4 regions of the Actinoplanes sp. NPDC020271 genome follow, and region 1 is predicted to be linked to each of the others. Evidence: riboswitches for the same ligand, from Rfam matches in the RefSeq annotation. Region 1 holds a riboswitch; each other region holds the start of a gene.
What was found. Region 1 has a riboswitch for cyclic di-AMP ahead of ACH442_RS01760 (C40 family peptidase). Riboswitches for the same ligand answer to the same signal wherever they lie in the genome.
Positions count from the first base shown of each region.

Region 2: linked by a shared signal. The riboswitch ahead of ACH442_RS27735 (transglycosylase family protein) and the one ahead of ACH442_RS01760 (C40 family peptidase) in region 1 are both predicted to bind cyclic di-AMP.
Region 3: linked by a shared signal. The riboswitch ahead of ACH442_RS10920 (NlpC/P60 family protein) and the one ahead of ACH442_RS01760 (C40 family peptidase) in region 1 are both predicted to bind cyclic di-AMP.
Region 4: linked by a shared signal. The riboswitch ahead of ACH442_RS39855 (transglycosylase family protein) and the one ahead of ACH442_RS01760 (C40 family peptidase) in region 1 are both predicted to bind cyclic di-AMP.

Region 1 is NZ_JBIRWQ010000001.1:402,240-406,443, reverse strand. Features, by position in the region: gene ACH442_RS01770 (type 1 glutamine amidotransferase) at 1-508, opposite strand, end outside; gene ACH442_RS01765 (MurT ligase domain-containing protein) at 545-1,765, opposite strand; cyclic di-AMP (ydaO/yuaA leader) riboswitch at 2,184-2,358, shown strand; gene ACH442_RS01760 (C40 family peptidase) at 2,413-3,198, shown strand; gene mraZ (division/cell wall cluster transcriptional repressor MraZ) at 4,095-4,204, shown strand, end outside.
Region 2 is NZ_JBIRWQ010000014.1:20,020-24,223, forward strand. Features, by position in the region: gene ACH442_RS27725 (LysR family transcriptional regulator) at 1-704, opposite strand, end outside; gene ACH442_RS27730 (YybH family protein) at 796-1,152, shown strand; gene ACH442_RS27735 (transglycosylase family protein) at 1,124-1,807, opposite strand; cyclic di-AMP (ydaO/yuaA leader) riboswitch at 1,809-1,990, opposite strand; gene ACH442_RS27740 (saccharopine dehydrogenase family protein) at 2,337-3,575, shown strand; gene ACH442_RS27745 (class I SAM-dependent methyltransferase) at 3,582-4,199, opposite strand.
Region 3 is NZ_JBIRWQ010000004.1:147,763-151,966, forward strand. Features, by position in the region: gene ACH442_RS10900 (DUF1360 domain-containing protein) at 1-255, opposite strand, end outside; gene ACH442_RS10905 (DUF6158 family protein) at 276-515, opposite strand; gene ACH442_RS10910 (hypothetical protein) at 602-1,027, shown strand; gene ACH442_RS10915 (DUF3817 domain-containing protein) at 1,042-1,359, shown strand; cyclic di-AMP (ydaO/yuaA leader) riboswitch at 1,532-1,701, shown strand; gene ACH442_RS10920 (NlpC/P60 family protein) at 1,716-2,687, shown strand; gene ACH442_RS10925 (RNA polymerase sigma factor RpoD/SigA) at 2,764-3,765, opposite strand.
Region 4 is NZ_JBIRWQ010000029.1:58,830-63,033, forward strand. Features, by position in the region: gene ACH442_RS39850 (hypothetical protein) at 1-948, shown strand, start outside; gene ACH442_RS39855 (transglycosylase family protein) at 964-1,479, opposite strand; cyclic di-AMP (ydaO/yuaA leader) riboswitch at 1,525-1,732, opposite strand; gene ACH442_RS39860 (DUF6174 domain-containing protein) at 1,976-2,413, shown strand; gene ACH442_RS39865 (dihydrolipoyl dehydrogenase family protein) at 2,458-3,825, shown strand; gene ACH442_RS39870 (VOC family protein) at 3,828-4,204, shown strand, end outside.

The sequences.
Region 1 (4,204 bases):
CACCGGTCACCCGGGCCAGCGGCGCGGCGTGTGCGCCCAGGTGGGTGCGGCCGCCGTGGTTCTCGAAGCCGGTCAGCGGGGGCAGGCCGAGCCGCGGGTCGATGTCGCCGCGCAGTTCGCCGACCGCCCGGGTCTCGCCCCGGTCGGAGTGGATGTCGAGCAGCCCGAGGCCGGCACATTTCGTCCCCTTGGCGAAGAACGAATGACCGAACAGCTGGTAACCGGCGCAGATGGCCAGAACTGACGCGCCCTGGGCGACGGCCCGGTGCAGCCCGCCGTCGGTGATCAGCCGTTGGGCCGCGAGTGCCTGCGGCCCGTCCTCACCGCCGCCGATGAGGTAGATGTCGGCGGTGGTCGGCATCTGCATGTCCGAGCGGACCTCGTAGGTCTCCACCGGGATGCCGCGTGCGGCCGCCCGGTGGGCCAGGATCAGCATGTTGCCCCGGTCGCCGTAGGTCGACAGCAGATCGGGGTAGATCCAGACGATCCGCAGTGTGCTGTCGTTCATGAAAAGAGAACTCCGTCTTCCCAGTAGCGGACCGGCTCAGTTGACGCGGTCCAGTACCGCTCGGATGTCCTGGAACGCCGTGTAGTTGGCGATCACCTCGAGGCGGCCCGGCGGCACCTGTGCCAGAGCCTCGTCGAAGGTGTGTACGTGCTGGAACGGCACCTGGTTCACCTGGAGGCGGACGGCCAGGTCGTACGCCCGGTCGCCGGTGATCAGAACCGGACGGTCCCGCAGCGGGGAGAAGTCGACGTCCCACAGCCAGGACGTGTCGAGCCCGTCGGGGTCCCGCGCGTTGATGGAGAGCAGGGTCGGCGCCTGGTCGGCCATGTCGAAGGCCTCCAGCCAGCTCGCCGGGTTCTTCGCGAGCAGCAGGCGGATGTTGCGCCCGTCGCGGTCGACCTGCGCGTAGCGCCCGGCGATCGAGGTCACCCGGGAGAGCCGGGGGAGCGCCTCGATCGGACGAACCCCGAACTCGCCGGCGACCGCGAGCGCGGTGGCCGCGTTGCCCAGGTTGACCTTGCCGGGGAGCTGCAGCTTGACCAGGTGCCAGTCGCCGCGCGGGTCGATGACCCCGTCCTCCTCCACCACCCACTGCGGGGCGGGGCGGCGCAGCGGGCAGCCGGTGCACCACCAGTCACCGTTGGCCCGCTCGATGGGGTGGCCGCTCTCCGGGCAGACGGCCGAGTCGTCCTGCCAGCGCTGGCCGGCGCTGAACCACGTGGTCTGCGGGCTGCCGGCGGCGGCCCAGACGACCAGCGGGTCGTCGGCGTTGGCGACCACGCGGATCTCGGGGTGGCCAGCGAGCGCGGTCTTCCACAACTGCGCCATCATCGCCACCTCCTTGGCCCGGTCGAGCTGGTCACGGGAGAGGTTGAGCAGCGCCACCACCCGGGGGCGGGTGGCCTCGATCACCTGGGCCAGGTAGTGCTCGTCGGTCTCCAGCACCGCGAACGGGGTGTGCCCCTCCTTGGCCAGCGCCGAGGTGTGCCCGGTGGGCATGTTCGCACCGTAGGAGTTGGTGGCGACCCGGCCGAGCACGCCGACCGCGGCCGCGGTCAGCCGGGTGGTGGTGGTCTTGCCGTTGGTGCCGGACACCAGCGCGACGGCACGGCCGGACGCCAGGTGGGCCAGCAGGTCCGGATCGATCTTGAGGCCGATCCAGCCGCCGATCACCGAACCGTCGCCGCGTCCCGCGGCCCTGGAGAGCGCGGCCGCAGTCTTCGACGCGGTGGTCGCGACTATGGCCCGCAGGGGCATCTTCCCGTCCGTCACGCCAGCGAGGGTACCGGACCGGAGGGTTACGTCGAGTTGCCGGAAGGGCTGGATCACCGGACCGGTCCGGCTGGGCCCATCGGGGGACCCCCGTCGTGTCACTGACCGGCGAACGGCTGTCACGAAGGGGTTACCACCTGAGTTTTTCTGTGTTCTGGTTCACTCTCGACCATCGCTATTGCGTAATCGAGTGACCACGGAGCGCCATGGCATTTGTCTCGCGGAGGTAACAAACTGGACAGCAGCCAGTGTGCCAACTACGGAGAGTCACTGCTTCGCACCTGACGATCAAGGAAATTTTCAGGTACCAAAGATTCGCCGGCAGCACCCGCTCGCCGGTCGCGCCCACGGTTCACGCCGAGCCCTGCCCCGGACCGGTGGACGCGACCAGTGCACGACCAGAAAAGCTGACAAGGCATTCGGGGGCAGGGACGGGGAACCCAGATTTCGGTCCACCCGCGTCGCCCCACCCGGCGGCGCATCAGGAACGGACCTCGGGGTGAAGCCACCACGGTGGCCGGGCAAGCCTTCCCGCCCGAACCCGACAGCTAACCTCGCAGGCGTGCCGGAGGGAATTCCTGACCGTGCACCAGCACAGTTCGGGCCGCCACCGCGCGGCTCGCAATCGGCGTATGACCGGCGTCACCACCGCGACCCTCTCGCTGGGTCTCTGCCTCTGCGCCGGCCAGCTCATGACCTCGACGGCCGCCCAGGCCGCGACCACGACGACCCCGGTCTCATCCGCGGCGACCACGGTCAAGGCCGCCGCGAAGGTGAAGCCCACCCTGACCACGCGGGTCAGCTACCGGACCATCTCGTACGGCGCCAAGACCAAGATCACGGCCAAGGTCGTCAACCCGAAGACCGGCAAGGCCGCCCGGGGCACCGTCCGGCTGCAGGGCTACGTCAACGGCAAGTGGGTCCTGCTGGCCAAGAGGACCGTTCCCGCCAACGGCACCGTCGGCTTCACCATCTCGCCGAAGTCGACCATGTGGGTGCGGACGCTCTTCACCGGCACCGGGTACACCTCGGTGTCGCACCAGTCGAAGATCTACGTGAAGTCCGGTGGCGCCAAGATCCTGGCCGAGGCCAAGAAGCACACCGGCGCGCTGTACAAGTTCGCCGCGGCCGGTCCCACCCGCTTCGACTGCTCCGGCTTCACGCAGTACGTCTACAAGAAGGCGGCCGGGAAGAACCTGCCGCACAAGGCGGACGGCCAGCAGAAGTACGGCAAGGCCGTGAGCAAGTCGAACAAGCAGGTCGGTGACCTGATCATCTTCCGGTCCGGGTCGTACGGCTACCACGCCGGCATCTACGCCGGCGGCGGTTACATGTACGACTCGCCGCACACCGGCGCCCGGGTCGGCAAGCACAAGATCTACGGCAGCAACTACGTCGTGCGTCGCCTGGTCGCCTGATCCGCGACAGCACTCAGTAAGTAAGGCAACACCGCCAGTGGGGCGCGACCCGATCCGGGCCGCGCCCCACCGGCGTTCCCCGCTGCTTCCCGAAGATCAACTTCAAGATCTTCATGTCCTGCGTCCGCTGTGGCCAGGGTCCGCCGCTCCCGCGGGGACCCTTGCGGCTTTCGCAGGGCCGTAGCCGGCCCTGAACGCGAAACCCACAAGGGCGATCTCCGTGGGTGGTCCCGGTCAGGGCACCGGACCCGTCCACCCGCCCGAGCCGCCGGCGGGGTCCCCGCCGCCGGAGCCCGCGACCGGGCTGATGCTCACGGCAGTAGCGCGCCCAGCCGGGGGGCTGGGGCCGGCGCCGGGAGGCTGGGGGCCGGGGGCGCCGAAGCCGGCGCCGGGAGGCTGGGGGCCGGGGGCGCCGGGGCCGGGGCCGGGAGGCTGGGGGCCGGGGCCGGGGGCCGCGACTCCCGGATGGCAGCGGCCTCGCGTGGAGTGGGTGCGTGTGGAGAGTGGCGACTCTCCACACGAGGCGCCACTTTCCTCCCTCGCCGCCCTCCACTTTCCTCCCCGCGCGGCGGACGGCCGCGCCGCCGGGGCCTTTTTGAGCGGTTTTGAGGTGGACTTATCGACCCTCGTGCGTCCGATGTCGGAAACCGGACCTGGTGGATCATGCTGAACCCCTCCACTTCGACCCACCCCCTGTGAACTGGGATTACGTCCGCGAAAACAGTTCGCGAGCAGCCGCTTTCGGGTTGCAGGTGGAGGGAAGTGGAGTAGAGTGGGGCGCAGTGGCAGGACCGAGGAACAACGACCGAGAGCCTGCCGGCCCGAGTTGACAGTCGGCCCGTTTCCTCCGCGAAGGAAGCGAAGGACCGGTTGTCCCGGCAAGGGGGTGGGGGCCGATGTTCCTCGGCACGCACACCCCTCGGCTGGACGAGAAGGGCCGGCTGATCCTCCCGGCGAAGTTCCGCGACGAGCTGGCGGGAGGTGTCGTGATCACGAAGGGGCAGGA
Region 2 (4,204 bases), on a different contig from region 1:
CGCCGGGCCAGGCCGGCGACCGTGGCCGGCGAGGTCGCGGCGAGCGCGACCTCCGGTCGCAACCCGAGATCAGCCGTCCCGGCGTGGTCGAGTACGTCACGGATGCCGGTGCCACGCGGAAGACAAATTATTCGGTACGCCGTGAGCTGCGCGATCGTCACCCGGCCGCGTCCCGCTAGGTCACCGCCGGGTGGCGTCAGCGCCACCAGCGGCTCACTGACGATCACCTGCGACGCGAGATGTTCCGGGGGCTCACCGGCCAGCCCCGCCAGCGCCACGTCGATCGCGCCCGTGCGCACCCCGGCGACGAGGTGGTCCGAGTTCGCCTCGGTCAGCTCCAGCGCGATGCCGGGGTGGGCGTCGTGGAACGCGGCGAGCGCGTCGAAGAGCGGAGCGACCTCGCAGCCGATCACCATGCCGATCCGCAGCCGCCCCCGGATCAGCCCCTTGACGTCGTCGATCGCGTCCCGCAGGTCGAGCGTCGAGTCGATCGCCTCCCGCGCGTGGCGCAGCGCGACCGCACCCGCCTCGGTCAGCCGGGCGGTCCGCCCACTGCGCACGAACAGTTCCGCCCCGAGTTCGTGCTCCAGGGCCTTGACCTGGGCACTCACCCCGGACTGGGTGATGTGCACCCGCTCGGCGGCGCGGGTGAAGCTGCCGGTCTCGGCGACCGCGATGAAGTACTCCAGTTGCCGCAGATCCATGAATGAAAATTGTAGTTCCTAGAAGAACCATCTGTTGGACTTGTAGGGTGCGGCGGAGGAAGGTGGAGGCATGAGCGAACGAGCGAAGGCACTGCAGCCGGAAGATCTCACCCGCCTCTTCGTCGAGCGCGCGAACGCCAAGGACGCCGAAGGGCTCGCGCTGCTGTATGAGGAGGATGCCGTGATGGCCTATCCGCCCGGCAGCCGGACGGTCGGCCGGGCGGCGATCGAGAAACTCTGGGCGGAACTCCTGCCCAGGATGCCGCGGTTCGAGCCCGAGCCTCCGCTGCCCACTCTGATCAGCGGCGACCTGGCCCTCACCGCGACGCCGCCGAAGGACGGGGCCGGGGCGAGGGCACAGGTCGTCCGCCGGCAGCCCGACGGGACGTGGCTGCGGGTGCTCGACCAGCCGGAGTTCTCTAGAGGGCCAGCCGCTGACCGACCCTGAGGCGGTTCGGGCTGCTCAGGCGGGCCGCGTTGGTGCGGTAAAGGGCCTTCCAGCCGCCCCGCACGTGGTAACGCCGCGCGATCCCGGAAAGGGTGTCACCGCGCTTCACGGTGTAGGCGTGCGCGGACCGCAGCGGCGTGTTGTAGGAGGCCAGGCGGTATGGGCTGACCCGTGTGGTCGTGCGCGCCCGGGTGAGCCCGCGACGACCGCACGTCGGCCAGGCGCCGATGCCCTGGGTGCGCAGGACGCGCTCGGCCACCGCGATCTGCTCGCTCTTGGAGGCTCCGTTGGCCGTGGAGGCGTACCTCCCGCCGCCGTGCGCCCGCCAGGTCGAGCGGCTGAACTGCAGCCCGCCGAAGTAGCCGTTGCCGGTGTTGATCCGCCAGTTGCCGCCGGACTCGCAGCGGGCCACGGCGTCCCAGTTGACGTCCGGGGCGGCGCTGGCCGGGGAGGCCTCGACGGCCATCAGGCCGACCGCTCCGGCCAGACCGGCGATGGTGATGCCGAGGCTGCGCTGCAGGCGGCCCGGCTTCTTCGGAGCGCGGTGCTTGGGCGTCGAGTAAGCGCGCCCGGCGGCCGTCGCCGGTGCATGGGCGCGCGGGGACTGGGCTCGCCGGGACAGGACACGGCGAACCCCACTGTTCAGGTGAAGCATGAAGTTTTCCCTCCACGCCTGCGAGGTGAGCTGTCGGGTTCGGGCCGAGGAGCCCGGCTGCTGACGCAGCTTCACCCCGAGGCGCACTCCCGTGGGAGCGCGCCGAGGAACTGGTGGGTCCCCCGCTCCGTGCCTGTGTGTTGTTGACCGTGACCAGCAGGCAGGATTCGGCGTTCCGGCCACGGTGTCCGCACGTGCGGACTGCTTGACGGAGCCACCGCCTCGCCGGACTGACCATGCCCGGGCTGCGACAGGTGACGTTGTTTCCCCAAATTAACCGCTTTGATCTTCCTTTGTGTGGATAACTCCCGCAGATTCTCGGGCGTGGCGTGACTTGCTACTCACGTGGTCGCGCGGACGGGGGAAAGCCGGTGCCCACAGGCATGGCGGTCCGGCGACTGGGTAAAAAGGGCCTGCTCATTGGAGTTCCACGCGCGTGCTCAAGCGACTCCGGCCCGGTGTAAGGGATTGCGCCCGTTGTTACTGATGAGTTTCCTTCGGGGTGGTCCGCGGTGCACAATCTCCGACCATGAGCGATCGTTCACGCGACTTCGAGGTGATCGTCTACGGTGCGACCGGCTTCGTCGGCGTGCTGGTGGCGGAATACCTTGCCGGGCACGCGCCGACCGGCACCCGCATCGCGCTGGCCGGGCGCTCAGCGGAGAAACTGGAGGCCGTCCGGGCCCGGCTCGGCGTCGACTGGCCGACCCTGGTCGCCGACGCCGCCGACGCGGACGCGTTGACCACCCTGGCCGGACGCACCCGCGTCGTCATCACCACGGTGGGGCCGTATGCGAAGTACGGCAAGGTTCTCGCGCACGCCTGCGCCGCGGCCGGCACCGACTACGTGGATCTGACCGGTGAAGTCCTGTTCGCCCGGGACAGCATCGACGAGAACCACGAACTCGCCCGCAGCACCGGTGCGCGGATCGTCCACTCCTGCGGCTTCGACTCCATTCCGTCCGACATCGGCGTGCACGCCCTCCACAAACTGATCGAATCGGACGGCGCGGGCGAGTTGCTCGACACCACGCTGGTCGTGACGAGCTTCCGCGGCGGGGTCAGCGGCGGCACCATCGACTCGATGCGCAACCAGGTCGACGTGCTGAAGGAGAAGCCGGCACTGCGCAAGGTGGCCGGGAGTCCGTACTCGCTGAGCCCGGACCGCCACGCCGAGCCGAGACTCGGCCGCCAGAGCGACCTGGACACGATTCCCGGCTCCGACGTGGACCCGCAGCTCAAAGGGCGGCTCGCACCGTTCGTGATGGCGTCCTACAACACTCGCGTGGTGCGGCGGAGCAACGCGCTGCGCTCATGGGCGTACGGGCGGAACTTCACCTATCGCGAAGCGATGAGCGTCGGCGCCTCCCCGCTGTCGCCGGTCATCGCGCTCGGCACGAAACTCGGGCTCGGCGCACTCTTCGCCGGGCTGGCGCTGCCACCCACCCGCTTCGTGCTGGACCGCATCCTGCCGAAGCCGGGTGACGGGCCGAGCCGGAAAGACCGTGAGAACGGGCATTTCACCATGGACATCTTCACGACGACGACGTCCGGGGCGCGGTACACGGCTCGGGTGCGGGCCAAGGGCGACCCGGGGTACGCCGCGACCTCGGTGATGCTCGGCGAGTCGGCGCTCGCACTCGCGCTGGACCGGTCGTCGCTGCCGGAGAGCGAGGGTGGCGTGCTCACCCCCGCCACCGGGATCGGGGATGCGCTGGTCACACGGCTGCAAGCGGCCGGATTCGAGATCACCGCGCGCAAGCTCTGACGGTGGTCACCGCGGGCGCCGGGCGATCAGCTCGAAGACGTGCCAGTGCTTGGGGCCGCTGAACGCCGGGCCGTCCTCGTCCTGCTCGTCCCAGTGCTCGACGATCAGGCCGTCGGCCAGGGCGGACGCCTCCGCGACGGTCAGGAACGTCCACTCCCCGTTCGCCGTCCACGAGTCATGGACGCCGAAGAGATCCACTGCCACGAGACCGCCGGGACGCAGAGCCGTGCGGATGAGCGTCCACAGCCGATCGAAGGACGGCCGGTCCTGGTACGGCAGGGCGTAACCGGCGTAGATCAGGTCGGCCTCGGGCAGCTCGGTGATCTGCTGAAAGCCGAGCCGGTGGGCGGTCAGCGACGGGTGGGAACGGTCGACGCCGGCCAGCATGGCGGGCTCGCTGTCGTAGGCGGCGACCCGCCAACCGGCTTCGAGCAGGGCCCGGGTCTCGCGGCCGGCGCCGCAGCCGAGGTCGACGGCGGTGCGCCCGGCGCCCGGGCCGGCGAGGTCCATCGCGCGACGGCAGGTGGCGCGGACGTCGCGGGTGACCTGCGCGGCGTTGTAGGCCGTCCAGTGGTCGTCGGCGTGGGTGGGGTGGGCTGACGGCGTACCGGAGACGTCGGGCATGGAAT
Region 3 (4,204 bases), on a different contig from region 1:
GGCACGCAGCGGGCTGGTCACCGAGTCCTTGGCGATCAACCGGCTGAGCTTGTGGGTGGCGATCGAGAGCAGGGCCACGTCGCCGAGGGCCGGCCGTTCCGGGACGGGCCGCCCGGTGACCTTCGCGGCGGCGGTCAGGCTCGCCGCGAGCGCGCCGAACGCGCCCATGGCGGCCAGGTAACCGCCCAGCGGCCGGTGCTCGTGCGGGGCGTAGGCGTGTGCCACCTCGGCGGCCTTGTCCTGCAGGCTGGTCATGGTGGGGGTCCCTTCGAGGATCAGAACGCCTGGGTGACGCGGCCGGGGTCGACCTCGCGACCGGGGAACCGGGCCATGTACTCGGTCTCCAGTTCCGCGGTCCGCCGGAAGTGGTTCTCCAGCGCCGCGTCCGGGCCGTGCCGTAGCGTCTCCAGGCGGGTCCGGTACAGGCTCGCCAGTTCACGGAAGAGGTCGTCGTCGGCCAGTCCCGCCGGGTCGATCCCGGTGTCGAAACCGGTTGTCGGGTGCCCGTCCGTCATCGTGTCCCTCCGCTTCCGGGTCGAGGTTCGTGAGTTGACGCTTGCCCGTGCAGGCGATCACCAAACCCGCCGGTAGTCTCGTGGGCATGAAAGGGCTGTGGACTCCGGCGTGGGTCGCCCGGCACCTCCTGGCGCTGGTGCTGACCGCGGGCTGCCTCGGGCTGGGCTGGTGGCAGTTCAGCCGCGCCACCGGGGGCAACTCGCTCAGCTGGGGCTACATGTTCGAGTGGCCGGTCTTCGCCGGCTTCGTGGTCTTCATCTGGATCCGCGAGATCCAGTTGTTCCGGCGCCGGTCCGAGCCCGGGGCCGAGTCCGCCGAGGAGCCGGTGGCCGAGCCGGTCCGCGATCCGCAGGGCCCGGTCGCGCTGGGCCGTCCGGTGCGGGTCGCGGTCGCGGCGGCCGCCGAGACCACCGGCGCCGACCCTGAGCTCGACGCCTACAACGACTATCTGACGTGGCTCGCCGAGCACCCCGGTGCCCGTCCGGCCGACTACCGCGCCGCCAAGAAGTAGAAGGAGACCCCACCGTGCAGGGCGCCCTCACCCGTTACCGGATCATCGCCTGGATCGTCGGCGTGTTCCTGGTCGTTCTCGTGCTGGTCGGTATGCCGCTGAAGTATCTCGGCGACAACGACACGGTGGTCGCGGTGATCGGCCCGCTGCACGGCTTCCTCTACATGATCTATCTGCTTCTCACCTTCGATCTGTCCCGCCGGGCGCGCTGGCCCTTCAGCCGGATGATCATCGTGATGCTGGCGGGCACCATTCCGTTCTTCTCGTTCTGGGCCGAGCGGAGCGTGACACGCCGTTGGGTGCCGAATACGGAACTCGCCGGGGCACGCTGAAAAAGGCGCTGGAATAACGCTCAGCGCGGGCCGAATGACAGCCGGTTATCGGGATTAAGTTCGCAAGACCGACCATTGCCAAATTTCACCCGCGAAGGACTTGATTTTGTTTTCCACCCCGATAAGTTGATGCGGTTGGTTCGGTCCGCAGCCACAAACCTTCCGGTGGCGCCGACCAACGCCGCCGAATCATGGGTGGCGATCGGCCCAGTCCCCCGGGCCGGCGCCGCCACGAACCGGGGAACCACGATCTCGGGGTGAGTCCGCGCGCATGCGCGCGGTAGGGCCATCTTCCAGCCCGAACCCGTCAGCTAACCCGGTAGGTGGCTAAGAAGCGGAAGAAAGGCCCCTGACCAGTGCCACACCCCCGTACCAGGCTCCGGGCGCTGGTGGTCGCGCTGACCGCATTGGCGATCACCACGTCGGGAGCTACGGCCGCGCACGCGGCCCCGTCCAAGGCCGAGCTGGAGAAGCAGATCACCGCTGCCTCCGACAAGCTCGAGGACGTCACCGAGGCGTACAACAAGAGCAAGATCGACCTGAAGAAGACCCAGGACGAGATCACCAAGCTCAACGCCTCCCTCAAGCCCGCCCAGGCGGCGCTCACCACTGCCACCGCCCGGATGCAGAAGATCGCCACCTCGTCGTACATGACGGGGCGGGTCGGTCCGGCGGAGGTGCTGCTCAGCAGCAACCAGAGCGATCTCCTGGCCCGGATGGGCTACCTCGAGCAGCTCAGCCAGTCGAACCAGCAGGACATCGACAACTTCACGGAGACCACGCAGACCTTCGCCGACAAGCAGGCCGCTCTCAAGACTCAGCAGACCAAACAGAGTGTGCAGTCCCAGGAGCTCGACGCACAGACGAAGAAGATCAAGAAGGATCTCCAGAAGCTGTACGACATGCGCGAGGACCTCTACGGCAGCGCGACCGAGAACACCGGTTCGTACACCGGCGTGATCCCCAAGATCTCCGGTGACGCCGGCGTGGCCGTGACGTTCGCGTTCAACCAGATCGGCAAGCCGTACGGCTTCGGCGACGCCGGTCCGAACTCCTACGACTGCTCGGGCCTGACCATGGCCGCGTGGGCCAAGGCCGGCCACACGCTGCCGCACAGCGCCGCCCAGCAGAAGAACAAGCCGTACGCCCAGTTCTTCACCGACAAGAGCAAGCTCCAGCCCGGTGACCTGGTGTACTACCGCAGCGGCGGACATGTGGCCATCTACGTCGGCGACGGCATGATCATCGACGCGCCGTCGGCCGGGCGGGACGTCCTGCACCGCAGCATCAACATCATGACCCCGGACGGATACGGCCGGGTTCTGTAACACCGCGAACAGGCAGAAGGCCGGCACCCCCCGGGGTGCCGGCCTTCTTCGTCTTTGTCGGTAGCCGACGGTCAGGTCAGGCGGCCTGCAGGCCCTCGGCCCGGGCCAGCTCGCGCAGCCGGCCGAGCGCCTGGATCTCCAGCTGGCGAATCCGCTCCCGGCTGAGCGAGAAGCGCGAGGCCACCTCGGTCAGCGAGTGCTCGCGGCCGTCCTCCAGCCCGTACCGCGCCCGCATGATGCCGGCCGAGCGGTCGTCCAGGTGATTGAGCAGGCCCTCGATGCGCTGGCGCTCCAGTGCGCTCAGCACGATCTCCTCGGGCGACGGGGCGTCGCTGTCGGCGACCAGGTCACCCAGGTTGGTGTCGCCGTCGTCGCCGACGGGGGTGTCCAGCGAGACGGTGTCCTGAGCCCAGCGGGTGAGCTCGTTGACCCGTTCCACGGTCACGCCCAGGGCCGCGGCGATCTGCTCCGGCTCCGGGTCGCCGCCGAGCTCACGGACGAGCTGACGGGTGACGTTGCGCATGCGGTTGACGTCCTCGACCAGGTGCACCGGCAGTCGCACGGTGCGCTCCTGCTGGGCGATGGCCCGGCTGATCGCCTGGCGCACCCACCACGTCGCGTACGTCGAGAACTTGTAACCGCGCTCGTAGTCGAACTTCTCGACCGCGCGGACCAGGCCGGTGTTGCCTTCCTGGATGAGGTCGAGCATCGGCATGCCGGAGCGCACGTAGCGGCGGGCGATGGAGACGACCAGTCGGAGGTTGGCCCGGATGAACAGGTCTTTTGCCTTGCTGCCCTCGGCGACGATCCGCTCGAGTTCTTCCCGGCTGATGCCGCGACGCGCCTCGCCCTGCTCGAGCAGGTGCTCGGCGTAGAGGCCCGCCTCGATCGCCTTCGAGAGTTCGACCTCCCGTGCGGCGTCCAACAGCGGCGTCCGGGAGATCTCGTGCAGGTAGACTCCGACGAGGTCGCGTTCCTCGGCGACCTGGTCGGTACGCATCACGGTGTTCTTCTCCACGTTGCCCACGGTCCCCTCATTGCCGTCACTAACCCTGTTACGGGCATTACCTGCGTCCATCAGCCCTCTCCCGTAACGTCCGCAGCTCGTGCATTGCGGTTGCTGACATCTACACAACAAATGGCTGCCTGCGCTGATTCCGGCCGGCTGATCGAAAGTGTCACGAATGCCTGGGTCTTACCTGAGAGCCCAGTGCGCGGAAGCTGAGCGCGAACTCTCTGCGACCGTCTTGCGGATAGACGGATACCCTTCCCGCGCCTCATAACACCATCGGCCTCTCATCGTCCACAGCGACGGGCATCACCTGGACGCCGCGACGCTCGTCACCGTGGTGCCTGGACACCCGGTATTACGGGTTGTTCGCCCGTGGGGTTCACGTGCAGCATCGACCGGTCACCGACCGGCCTGAAACAAACCCGAACATCAAATTGATCGCGTACGACCCAGCGACGCCCGCCGAACCGGACCATCGGCCACGATGCGGCACGCCACGCCACAG
Region 4 (4,204 bases), on a different contig from region 1:
TGGCAGCCCGAGCCCGAGATCGTGGCGTATGCCCAGCTCGGCGCGTGGGAGGCGGTCCTCGCCCGGATCGGCCGGCACGCCCAGCTCGGTGTTCGTCGCGACGCCGGCCGCCCCGCCTGGCACGGACTGAGCAAGTCCCCGGGCGACATGAACCGCGGCATGGTCGGCGCCACCCTGCTGACCGCGGGCCGCCTCGCCGACGTCACCGCCGTGACCCGCCAGGAGGACTTCACCGGCATCCACGTGCAGGGCGCGCAGCGCGTCCAGCAGCTCGTCGTCCCGCGGATCGTCGAGCACCCGCCGGGCGAGGAGCTGGAGCCGGCCGAGGCCCGTTTCGCGATCGGCGCCCCGGCCGCGCAGGCTCCGGCCGCCCCGCTGGACCTGCCCGAGGAGCTGACCGAGGCGTTGCTGCGACGGCTGCGCCGCCGGCCGGTCGACGTCACCCGGATCGCGGTCGGCCTGCGCGTCGCCGAGACCTGGCAGCTCGCCGACGGCGTCCAGCTGCCGATCGTCTACGACGTCGCGCCGGGTAGGACTCAGGGGTACGTCGTCGACGAGTCCACCGGCACGGCCCTGACCAGCCTGCAGGCCTGCCGCAACCACCACCTGGCCGGCACGCTCGCGTGGTGCGCGCACTGCCTGCTCCCCACCTGCCCGGCCTGCCCCGAGGCGGTCCGCCCGTGCCGGCTCTGCCAGGGTGCCACCTGCGGCGACTGCGTCGTCACCGAGGACGGCCGCTGCCGCGCCTGCGCCACCCTGACCAAGGTCGGCGTGTTCGCCCGCGCGAAGTACGGGGTGGGCGCCGGCGGCTCGGCCTGGCACGGCGAGTCCCCGAACGTCCAGGTCACCATCCGTCAGCAGCGCAACTGGTGGACCCTGGAACGCTGGGACCGGTCCGGCCGGGTCACCATCCCGCTCGACCCGGGGGTCGTGCAGTACCTGCGGTGACCCGGCCGCCCGCGGCTACAGCCTGATGCGCTGACCGGGGTGGATCAGGCTCGGCGAGTGCAGCACGCCCTTGTTCAGCTTGTAGAGCGTGCGCCAGCCACCGGCCACGTGGTGCCGCTTGGCGATGGTGGCCAGGGTGTCGCCGGACCTGACCACGTACGTCTTGCCGTTGCTCTTGACCGTGGTCTTCTTCGTGGTCTTCTTCTTCGTGGTCTTCGGCTTCGACTTGGCCGGGGACTTCACGCCGGCCTTCTTGCCGCAGACCGGCCACGGGCTCAGGCCACGCTTGGCGTACAGCTTCTCGGCGATCCTGATCTGCTCCGACTTGCTGGCCCTGTTCGCGGTCGACGCGTACTTGCCGCCGCCGTTGGCGATCCACGTGCTGCGGTTGAACTGCAGGCCGCCGTAATACCCGTTGCCGGTGTTGATGTGCCAGTTGCCGCCGGACTCGCACTGCGCGACCCGGTCCCAGTTCACACTGGAAGCGCTGGCCGGGGCGGCCGTGGCGAGCAGCATGCCGCTCGCGGTCATCAGGCCGAGGGCAGCAAGGCGCGTTCGTCTACCGATCCGAGACATGGGGTTTCTCCTCCACGCCTACGAGGTGAGCTGTCGGGTTCGGGCAGAGTGGCCCGGCCGCGTCACATGCGGCTTCACCCCGAGGCCCGGTCGCGTGGTCCGACCAGGGCCGAGGCGCGAGTTCCTTTCATCGCGCCGGAAAGTGGGTCCCCCGCTCCCGCCTGAGTTTCTTGTGCGGATCGGCGGCGGGATTCGGCGGACCGTCCACAGTGCCCGCGATTTCGCGGGACGACCGACGGTAACCACAGCGAAGGGCCGGCGACCAAATTTTTCGCCCTGAATAGTGACTCTCTTCACGGTATTGCGACGATTTGATCTTGTTCGTGCCGGATAAAGTCCCGAAAACGGTGCGATTTACCGCGAACGACGGAAAGAGCGGAACCGCGGGCGGTAATCGTTCGTCGAATGGCTCATGGTGGAATCCCGACAACGCCCGGCCGCGCTCCTCACTGTGATCTCCGCCCTTGCGCTTTCCGCTTGTGGTGGCATTTCTTCCGGTACGGCGGAGAAGTCCGCCGAGCCCCTTCGCGCGGCTGAGGCGAAACTGCCGCCGGACTACTCCTACGTGCTGACGTCCAGCTGCGGCGAGCGGGCGCTGCTCGGCACCTACGAGATCGTCGTCGTCCAGGGCCGGGTGGTGTCCGGCACGCGGATCGACGCTCCGGAGATCCTGGCCGTGCCGCCCGAGTACCCGGCCGTCGCCGAGTTGCTCGACAGCGCGCTCGGCGCCGGAGCCGACGCTCACGTCGAGTTCGAGGCGGACGCCGCCGGGCTGCCCGCGCGGCTCACGATCGACCCGGACCCGAACGGGATCGACGACGAGGAGTGCTACCGGTTCAGCGGGATCACCCCGGGCACCCGGGTACCCGGGCGGCCGTCCCCAGGGTGAGTCCCGGGTTCGAACGGCCCGACCGGCGAGCCAGAATTTTCGTCATGCGAACCTTTGACGTAGTGGTGATCGGCGCCGGACCCGGCGGCGAGGTGGCGGCCGGACGGCTGGCCGAGGCCGGGCTCGACGTGGCGATCGTGGAGGCCGACAAGGTCGGCGGCGAGTGCTCGTTCTACGCGTGCATGCCGTCGAAGGCGCTGCTGCGTCCCGGCGAACTGCTCGCCGAGGCCCGCAGGACGGCCGGGGTGAGCGCCGCGGTCACCGGCGACCTGGACGTGGCGGCCGTGCTGCGCCGCCGCGACGAGCTGATCGGTCACCTCGACGACGCCGGCCAGGTGCCGTGGCTGACCGAGCGCGGGGTCACCCTGGTCCGCGGCTGGGGGCGGCTCGCCGGCGAGAAGCGGGTCGCGGTCGGCGACGAGATCCTCGACGCTCGGCGCGCGGTCATCCTGGCCGGTGGCACCCGGGCCGCGCGGCCCGCGATCGACGGGCTGGCCGAGGCGAAGCCGTGGACGAACCGGCAGGCCGTCACCACGCCGGCCGTGCCCGAGTCGCTGATCATCATCGGCGGCGGGGTCGTCGGCGTGGAGATGAGTCAGGCGTTCACCTCGCTCGGGGCCCGGGTGACGCTGATCCCGGGGGAGCGGGGGCTGCTGCCCCGCGAGGAGCGGTTCGCCGGGGAGCAGGTGGCCGCGTCCCTGGCCGAGCAGGGGGTGGACATCCGGGCCGCGGGGCGGGCCACGGCCGTACGCCGGGATCCGGAAGCCGGAGTGACGGTGACCTTGAGCGACGGGACCAGCGTGACCGGCGCGGAGATCCTGGTCGCCGCCGGCCGCGAGCCGCAGGCGGCCGGCCTGGGCCTGGCCGGGCTGGGGATCGACGAGACCGGTTACGTCAAGGTCGACGAGAACATGCGCGTGCCCGGGCTCGACTGGCTCTACGTGGTCGGCGACCTGAACGGGAAGGCGCTGTTCACGCACATGGCCAAGTACCAGGCGGCGATCGCCTCCGGGGACGTCCTCGGCCGCGGCATGGCCGCCGAGCACCTCGGGGACGGCCCCGGCGCGCCCCGGGTGATCTTCACCGAACCGCAGGTCGCCGCGGTCGGGCACACCACCGTGACCGCCGCCGCGGCCGGGCTGGCCGTCCGGGTCGTCGACGTGCCGACCGACGGCAACGCCGGAGGCGCGTTCACCGGCGGCCCGCGCGGCACCGCCCGATTCCTCGTCGACACCGACCGTGACGTGCTCGTCGGCGTCACCCTGACCGGCGCCGGCGTCGCCGACTTCCTGCAGGCCGCGACGATCGCCGTGGTCGGCGAGGTGCCGATCAGCCGCCTGCGGCACGCGATCCCGGCCTTTCCCACCCGCAGCGAGATCTGGCTCCACCTCTTCGACGCCCTCGGGATCTGACCGTGGAATATCAACTGGAACTGATCGCCGTGCCGGTGACCGACATCGACCGGGCCAAGAAGTTCTACAACCAGCTCGGCTGGCGGGAGGACCTCGACTACGTGTGCGGCGACGACTACCGCGTCGTGCAGTTCACCCCGCCCGGGTCGCACTGCTCGATCGCGTTCGGCGTCGGGATCGGCACCGCCGCGCCCGGCACCGTGGAGAACGTCCACCTCATCGTGCGCGACATCGAGGAGGCCCGGGCCGAGCTGACCCGGCGGGGCGTCCAGATCAGCGAGATCTTCCACGACGCGGACGGGGTGTTCCACCACGCGGGAACGGAGAAGCGCGTGCCGGGGCTCTACCCAGGGCGTTCGTCGTACGGGTCGTTCGCTTC